One region of the Paenibacillus sp. GYB006 genome, then DNA from elsewhere that is predicted to be linked to it. Evidence: riboswitches for the same ligand, from Rfam matches in the RefSeq annotation. Region 1 holds a riboswitch; the other holds the start of a gene.
The links. A riboswitch is a leader RNA that binds a small molecule or an ion and turns the genes downstream of it on or off. The one in region 1 is predicted to bind thiamine pyrophosphate.
Positions count from the first base shown of each region.

Region 2: linked by a shared signal. The riboswitch ahead of thiC (phosphomethylpyrimidine synthase ThiC) and the one ahead of PV403_RS06065 (DUF561 domain-containing protein) in region 1 are both predicted to bind thiamine pyrophosphate.

Region 1 is NZ_JARBDA010000002.1:131,103-135,423, reverse strand. It holds gene PV403_RS06085 (thiazole biosynthesis adenylyltransferase ThiF) at 1-62, opposite strand, end outside; gene PV403_RS06080 (thiazole synthase) at 59-826, opposite strand; gene thiS (sulfur carrier protein ThiS) at 829-1,032, opposite strand; gene thiO (glycine oxidase ThiO) at 1,026-2,183, opposite strand; gene PV403_RS06065 (DUF561 domain-containing protein) at 2,201-2,860, opposite strand; TPP riboswitch at 3,127-3,229, opposite strand; gene PV403_RS06060 (ABC-F family ATP-binding cassette domain-containing protein) at 3,307-4,321, opposite strand, start outside.
Region 2 is NZ_JARBDA010000017.1:22,937-27,257, forward strand. It holds gene PV403_RS21640 (alpha/beta hydrolase) at 1-671, opposite strand, end outside; gene PV403_RS21645 (IclR family transcriptional regulator) at 1,083-1,832, shown strand; TPP riboswitch at 1,951-2,061, shown strand; gene thiC (phosphomethylpyrimidine synthase ThiC) at 2,361-4,142, shown strand; gene PV403_RS21655 (manganese catalase family protein) at 4,253-4,321, shown strand, end outside.

The DNA.
Region 1 (4,321 bases):
TCATGATGCTGAGCTTCTATCTTTTCTTCGTTTTTATGAGTAGAAAAAACTTCTTTGTTCAATTTTCAAACATCCCTTCCAGCGGACTGCTTGCTGCAGCATACCGTTTCACGGGAATCATCCCGGACTCGTATGCTTTCCTTCCTGCCCAGACTGCATATTTCATCGCTTCTGCCATCACGACCGGATTGCCTGCGCCAGATACAGCTGAATTTAGAAGCACCGCATCCGCACCTAGTTCCATGGCATACGCCGCATCGCGAGGTGAACGTATTCCTGCGTCAATGATAACAGGGACAGCCGCTTGTTCTATAATAAATTCAAGTGCTCTTGGGTTATTAATGCCTTGTCCAGAACCAATAGGTGACGCTCCAGGCATAAGTGCATGGACACCCATCATTCCAAGTCTTTTGGCAAGAATGACATCATCCGATATATACGGAAGGACGATAAAGCCTTCCGTAAGCAGGATTTCACATGCTTTTACCGTTTCTAATGGGTCAGGAAGCAGTGTTCGTTCATCCTGGGTGACTTCAACCTTTATCATATCACATAGACCTGAAGCTTTCGCGAGCCTTGCAATTCGTACAGCTTCCTCGGCGGTTTTTGCACCTGCTGTATTAGGCAATAATGTATATTTCGTGAGATCGAGCTGGTCTAGAAAATGAGCTTCGTTTTTCTTATCCAAATTAAGCCTGCGTACTGCAAACGTAAGAATCTCTGTTTCTGAAACTTCAACTGCCTTTCCTTGTACATCCAGATTCTCAAATTTACCTGTTCCGAGCAATAGCCGAGAATGAAAATTATATTTACCTATCGTTAACATCATTATCCCCCTCCTACGAAATGTACAATTTCAATATGATCTCCATCTTTTAGCAATGTATTTGGATGCATATCTTTCGTCAAAATTTGTTCGTTACATTCAATAACAACGGTCTTTACGCCAAGGTCTAGTGACTCCAGCAAATCTTTGACACTTAATTGATCCTCTTCGATTTGCATGTGCTGTCCGTTTACCCTTATTAGCAATAAATTCCCCTCCTCTTCTTTATAATCCGGCTTGCTGAAAAGGACCTAATACCGATCTCATCTTCCGTTTCTCCAGATAACAAGCGGCTCATCGTCTCTCCTGTGACTGCACTAAGTAAAATCCCATTCCGGTAATGACCTACAGCAAGATACAAGCCTTGAACTTCAGAATACGCTCCTATGTACGGTAATCCATCTATTGTTTGTGGCCTTAGGCCTGCCCATGTGCGCAGAAAAGCAGCTTCTTCTATGCCAGGAACCAAGCCTGTTGCTTTATGTAAAAGGGTATTCAGCCCAAAGGCACTTACCTTATGATCATTTCCGTAAGGAATACTCGTGGCACCGATCCAAATTTCCTCATTTGGTTTTGGAACAATGTAAACATCAGGAGTATAGATCGTATAACGTAAAGTTTCACTGTTCATTGATAGGGCTACCATTTCGCCTTTTACAGGATAGGTATTCAGTTCAATACCGATGGACCCTAAGATTGCATCACTGCCAAGTCCTGCCGCAACCACTACTTTATCTGCTCTATAAATGCCTTGATTCGTCTCTACTCCAGTAACGCGGTCATTTTCGAGCAGCAGCCTTGAAACGGAGCAGTGATCGATAAAAGCAACTCCATTCTTTTGTGCAGCTTTGATATAGGCTTTGGTTAACTCGGCTGGTAACAGTTGATGTTCTTTTGGATAAAACAAAGCACCTTCTGCATTCCCAGTGATACCTGGGATTTCATCTTGAAGTTTACTCTTGTCCCACCAGTGTTTCTGCTTTGCGGGGTCTATGGTTTCTGAGAATTCTTCTCCAGGTTTCCTATCTTTTATAAAGGGGACAACAAAGCCTGAGCCATTCATGGCTACATTGATTTCACTGTGTAGCTTTAGATTATCAATTAATGGTCCCATAAGCTGCTGGCTGCGCTGAGCCCATCTCCTAAGCTCCTCTGATGAAAAATGCTCAAGCCCTGCTGCAAGCATACCCGCCGCATGACCAGAAGCGCCATTTGCCTGATGGGCACCTTCCAGCTGGGTTACATCCATTCCATCACATGACAAGTAGTAGGCTATAGCAGAACCGATGACACCGCCTCCGATAACAAGCACTTCCGAATTCCGTTTATTTGTCTGATCTAATCTATTCACAGTCACCTATTTACCTCCATTCCCTACTCCTTGATATCCCCATACTTTTCTAGTTCTTTTCTATACGTATAGACAGCTTCCAGCGGATCTTCTGAATGTAATATTCCGGAGATTACGGCAATCCCACTTGCACCTGAGAGCATCAGTTCTTCAACCCGTGAGGGTGTAATTCCACCGATGGCGATAACAGGCAGGTTAATCACACCACAAATCTCTTGAAGGGAAGAAAGTGTTTTTGGAGGCATGCCAGGTTTACTATGAGAAGAGTACATATGCCCGTAAAAAATATAATCTGCTCCCTCTTCTTCAGCGATCTTCGCTTCTTCCAGTGAATGGACAGAGACACCAAGTCTTATAGCTCGTTTAGTTCTTGAATCTGTATGTCCTTCTTTGTATAGTGAATTTTTCAAAGCGAGGCTTACTTCTTGCACTCCCACATGAAGAGCTCCTGTTTGGTATGTAAGCGCAAGTTTGGTTTGACGGTTAAGGGTCAACTTATTCGCAGGTATCTTTAGCTCTAGCAACCGATGTATGAGTTTCTCCATTTCTTCGTAAGTACTTTCCTTCTTCCGTAGATGTAATGAAGTTACATACGGCCAGATCTCTGTAAAATGGCTTCGTTCTAAGTCATGATTCATCTGCGGAGAGGAAATTACATGAAATTCAATCCATTTTTTAGGCAAGCGAACCCTCCTTCCAATTTCACTGTGAGACCATACCCCAACGCTTTCATCTAGCAGTTTACATTTGGTATGAAACTGTCCTTGCTGATAACTGGTTGCAATGAACGCAAAAAAACCACTCCTCGTAAGGAGTGGTTTGGTTAGGCGGAATTGAAAATGAGCATTCACTAAAGTGATATATAAAGCAAGAAGGAAGGAAATTCTCTTCGCCTTAACATCTACTTAGCCATATACTTTATTCAATACGTCAAAACTCATACTAGCACAAGTCTGCTAGCCCACTTCCCTACGCTGGTTTTAACCAGATCAGGTTCAAAGGGTCCGGAATATATCCATCTCAGCCGACAAGCGGCCCCCCTAGTGATTCGTCGATATAAAGTTATATTCAGGTGCTCATTTTAACACAGATGAGAAAATTTGTAAAAGAAAGACTCATTAGCTTAAAACTAAGCTTTTTGAGACCATTCCTCCACATCCCAAGTCTTTGTTACCCAATCTTCATAGAAATCAGGTTCGTGAGATACAAGAATTACCGTACCTTTGAATTCTTTTAACGCACGTTTCAGCTCTTCTTTTGCCACAACGTCTAAGTGATTCGTAGGCTCATCAAATAGAATCCAGTTCGTTTCACGCATCATTAATTTACATAGCCGAACTTTAGCCTGTTCTCCACCACTGAGCATATTGAGAGGTCTTGTGATGTGTTCATTTTTAAGACCGCAGCGAGCAAGATGAGCACGCACTTCATGCTGATTCAGATGAGAAAATTCATTCCACACATCATCGATTGGTGTGATTTTCTCAGGACGAACTTCCTGTTCAAAATAAGAAGGGAACAAAAAGTCACCAAGGTAGGTTTTTCCGCTATATGCCGGAATCTTACCAAGAATGGTCTTTAGCAGTGTTGATTTACCTACACCATTACAACCGACGATTGCTATTTTATCTCCGCGCTCAATCGTCATCGTCATCTTAGGAAGAAGCGGACGGTCATATCCGATTTCAAAATCGATCCCCTCGAATACCGTTTTTCCGCTGGCTCTAGCTTCTTTAAATCCAAAAATAGGTTTCGCTGCTTCTTCAGGACGATCAATGCGTTCAAGACGATCCAGCTGTTTCTCGCGGCTCTTTGCACGGCCTGATGTAGAATATCTCGCTTTATTACGCTGAATAAAGTCTTCCTGTTTCTTAATAAACTCTTGCTGCTTCTCATAAGCTTCAATATGCTGGTTTTTGTTCATATCCGCCATATCAAGGAATTTTTCGTAATTCGCTGTATATCGCGTAAGCTTCGCAAATTCCAAATGGTAGATCACATTAACAACCTTGTTCATAAATTCCGTATCATGAGAAATAAGCATGAATGCATATGGATAATCGTTCAAATAACGAGTAAGCCATTCAATATGCTCTACATCCAAATAGTTAGTAGGCTCATCCAGGAGTAGAACATTCGGTTTC
Region 2 (4,321 bases), on a different contig from region 1:
TGGATATTATGATAAAGGGTATCTGGTTCGAGCAGGAAGGTGCTGTCGAGGATCATAGCATCAATATCATCCGAGACGAGAGCTGCCTGTAAAGCCGTACCTGCTCCCATCGAAAAGCCCCAAACAACGACTTCCTGAGCACCCTTTTGCTTCGCTAATTGTACTGCACCGAGCAACTGCTTGGATTCTGCTTTTCCTCCTGTAGCAACACCGCGGCTGTTCTGGGAGGCAAATCCGTAGTCAAACATAATGACATTAAAGTTTTGCTGGTGAGCGTAATGAGCAAGATCATACATTGGAATCCAGGATTCCTCCCGATTAGCGCCATATCCATGGCTCAAAACGATGGTTTTTTTCGCACCGTCTTCCTCTGCGGGAATATACCATCCATTCACATTACGGCTTCCATCGACTGCAGGAAACGTAACTTCTTCATAAGCCATCCCTTTGGCAAGCATAGGATTTGAGTATACGGGTGCCACTGTCGGATTCGACAGTACCCAGGCAATATAGGCATGAAGGGCAATAAAGCAGAATACAAAAAAGAATATGATGGATAGAATAAGAGCTACAATAATATGTTTAAAACGAATCAACCTTGGTGAGATTGCTGGAGGAATCGTTGATACGTCTCGCTGAAGATGACTATTGCTCTTGGATGTAGGAAACATTCAGGATCCCCCTCCTTCTAGTTAGTATCTTATACAACTTGATCTCTCACGACTAAAGGACTAGTTATTGTATGAGTTCTCATAAATTTCCGACAAAGTATGACATGTTCTTCATTAGTCACTTCTTGACTCTCTTACTATTATTTTTAATCCTATGTTCTACAAGTAGCAAAGTCAATCCATTAAGATGATTTGTTACACAGATGTAATATTCGACAATCTAGTAGTAAAAGGTACTTGTCAAGTGAAGCAAGCCCTAATCTCATAAGATGAGAAGAGGGCTTTAATAAGATGATGATATCCTCTAAATGAGATTCATTCTCAATAATTATCTTTACTTTAAGGACGAGTTCTCATATAATTTATGTAACCAGGTTTCACGTGATGAAACATGAAAGGAGCATGGATCCCATGGAAGATCAGGATCGCAAATCAACAGTTCGAGCGGTCGAACGGGCACTGGACATTCTGCTCACTTTTACAGGTCAAACGGACCTTGGGCTAACCGAAATATCCAGCAAGATTGGATTACATAAAAGTACGGTGCATCGACTGTTGTCGACCCTGGAGGAGAGAGGGTTTGTTATCCGTAATCCCGCTACTGAGAAATATCGGCTGGGGATTCGGATATGGGAACTCGCTGCGCATATGTCGCAAAGTGATGATCCCGCCGTGTTGCTGCTCCCTGCAATGGAACAGCTCCGCGATAATCTAGGAGAGACCGTTAGTTTGTATTTAAGGGATGGCATTGAGCGTATTCGTGTTCAGGCTGTGCAAAGCAACCAGGCCATTCGCCGGGTCGCTCCTGTAGGAGTTAGACTTCCTTTATCTGTAGGAGCTTCGAGCAAAGTACTTGTCGCTTTTGCACCGATGGAAGAGCAGGAACAATTAATCAGGGAGTTTGATCCCCAGATTCCTTTTGACAAAGAAACTTATCTAGCACAGCTTCAAGAGATTAAAGCTTTGGGTTTTGCTACAAGTTATGAAGAAAGAGAGCCGGGAGCAGCCGCCGTTTCTGCCCCGATTTTTGACCGTAAAGGGAATGTGGCAGCGGCTTTATCCGTCTCGGGACCTGTCAGCAGATTATCTCAGGAGACGCTGCATGAATATGGACCTGTGCTTGTCAGAGCCGCTGCTCAGATGGGGCTTATGCTGAGATAGCAACAGCTTTTAAGCTGGAATATGTAAATATTAGGTTGTGTTTCTCGTTTTTATGAGATACCCTAATAGAGACCGTTCTTTAATAGGAGCGGAAGTGATCTATCATTATAACGTAATAACAACTTACTAGGGGAGCCCGTAAGGCCGGGCTGAGATGGTGTCGCAAGATACCGGACTCTTTGCACCTGATCTGGATCATACCAGCGTAGGGAAGTAATTGGCGATAACATTAGGAGCTTATTCGATTCCATCTTAATACAGGTAGCTTATCTGATTTCAGGAGCCGTGTCATGACGCGACTTTCGAAATTCGCCTGTATAGATATGGAGAGAGTAGGAACAAACTATTGTATAGAAGCTGATTCCCCTAAGGGAGTCGGCTTTTTTTATTGTCGTACACTTCTTGCAGCAAAGGTTCATGTGATTCTTTTACAGGGGCGGTAAGCCACTTTGAAGGAGGATGAAGAAGATGAAGTTGCAGCAACAAGGCAGTACCGAAAATAGTAAAGCAGAGGGCGTTACAGAAGGAATGGGGAATGAATCGATGTACATTCCTTTTCCTGCAAGCCGTAAAGTGTACAAGACAGGATCTCGGCCTGATCTTGTTGTCCCGGAACGCGAAATAGAGCTCAGTCCCACACAAACTCCGCAAGGGGTAGAGATCAACGAACCTTTGCGTGTCTATGATACGAGCGGACCGATGGGGGATGCCGATTATGAAGCAGATATTACGAAAGGACTTCCTGCACTTCGGCATGAGTGGATATGGGAGCGCGGGGATGTAGAGTATTATGAAGGGCGGACCGTGAAACCGGAAGATAATGGACTGCGGTCAGAACGAAGTGTTCAGCAAGCAGCCGAAGTTTTTCCAGGAGAAGCAAGCAGGCCGCTGCGAGCAAAATCGGGTCAGAATGTGACGCAACTGCATTATGCCCGCCGGGGGATCATTACGCCGGAGATGGAGTTTGCTGCCATCCGCGAAGGGCTGGAACCGGAATTTGTGCGCGAAGAAATTGCTAGTGGACGAGCGATTCTGCCGTCTAATATTAATCACCCGGAAGCTGAACCGATGATGATCGGAAGAAATTTTCTCGTGAAAATCAATGCGAACATTGGTAACTCTGCTGTTTCTTCTTCCATAGAAGAAGAGGTAGAGAAAATGACGTGGGCGGTACGCTGGGGAGCCGATACGGTGATGGATTTATCAACCGGCCGTAACATTCATACCACGCGGGAATGGATTATTCGTAATGCACCTGTTCCCATTGGGACCGTGCCTTTATATCAGGCGCTCGAAAAGGTGAACGGTGAAGCAGATCAGCTGAGCTGGGAAGTGTACCGGGATACCTTAATTGAACAGGCAGAACAAGGTGTTGATTATTTTACGATCCATGCTGGGGTGCTGCTTAGGTATATTCCTATGACTGCCAAGCGAATGACAGGGATTGTGTCCCGAGGCGGTTCGATTATGGCAGCTTGGTGCTTAGCCCATCATCAGGAGAACTTTTTATATACTCATTTTGAAGAAATATGCGAGATTATGAAGACCTACGATGTTGCTTTCTCGCTGGGTGATGGACTGCGGCCAGGAAGTATCTATGATGCGAATGATGAGGCACAGATGGCGGAACTTGCTACGCTGGGGGAACTCACGCAAATCGCCTGGAAGCACGATATCCAGGTGATGATCGAGGGACCGGGTCATGTACCGATGCACAAGATTAAAGAAAATGTAGATCTGCAGATGGAAATTTGTAAGGAGGCTCCATTTTACACTTTGGGCCCACTGACAACCGATATTGCACCGGGTTATGATCATATCACTTCTGCTATCGGTGCTGCGATGATCGGTTGGTTTGGTACTTCGATGCTTTGTTATGTTACGCCGAAAGAGCATCTCGGTCTGCCGGATAAGAATGATGTTCGTGAAGGAGTTATCGCCTATAAAATTGCTGCACATGCAGCGGATTTGGCGAAGGGTCATATAGGAGCACAGCGGCGTGATGATGCTTTATCCAAAGCGCGATTCGAATTCCGCTGGAGGGACCAGTTCCATCTTTCGCTCGATCCAGAACGAGCGCTGTCTTATCATGATGAGACCCTGCCTGCCGAGGGGGCAAAGACGGCTCATTTTTGTTCAATGTGTGGACCGAAGTTCTGTAGTATGCGAATTACCCAGGATATCCGAAATCTTGCTGCTGAAAAGGGAGTGAGTGAGGCTGAGGCGGTTCATGCTGGAATGCAGGAGAAAGCAGCAGAGTACCGAGATAAGCGGTCCTTTGTATCGTCTTTTGATATAGATCCTTCTTAATAATAGAAAGTTATCCATTTCATGAAGCAGTACTCTCTATTGTATAAATCATGATAGGGGAGAACAAAATAGGGTATCCGAATGATCAGAAATGAAGGAGGCCCTATCCTATGTATTTTTACAAAGAAGATTTAATTAATATTATTGTACCAGACAAGCCCGATCCAGCGGCAGCTAAA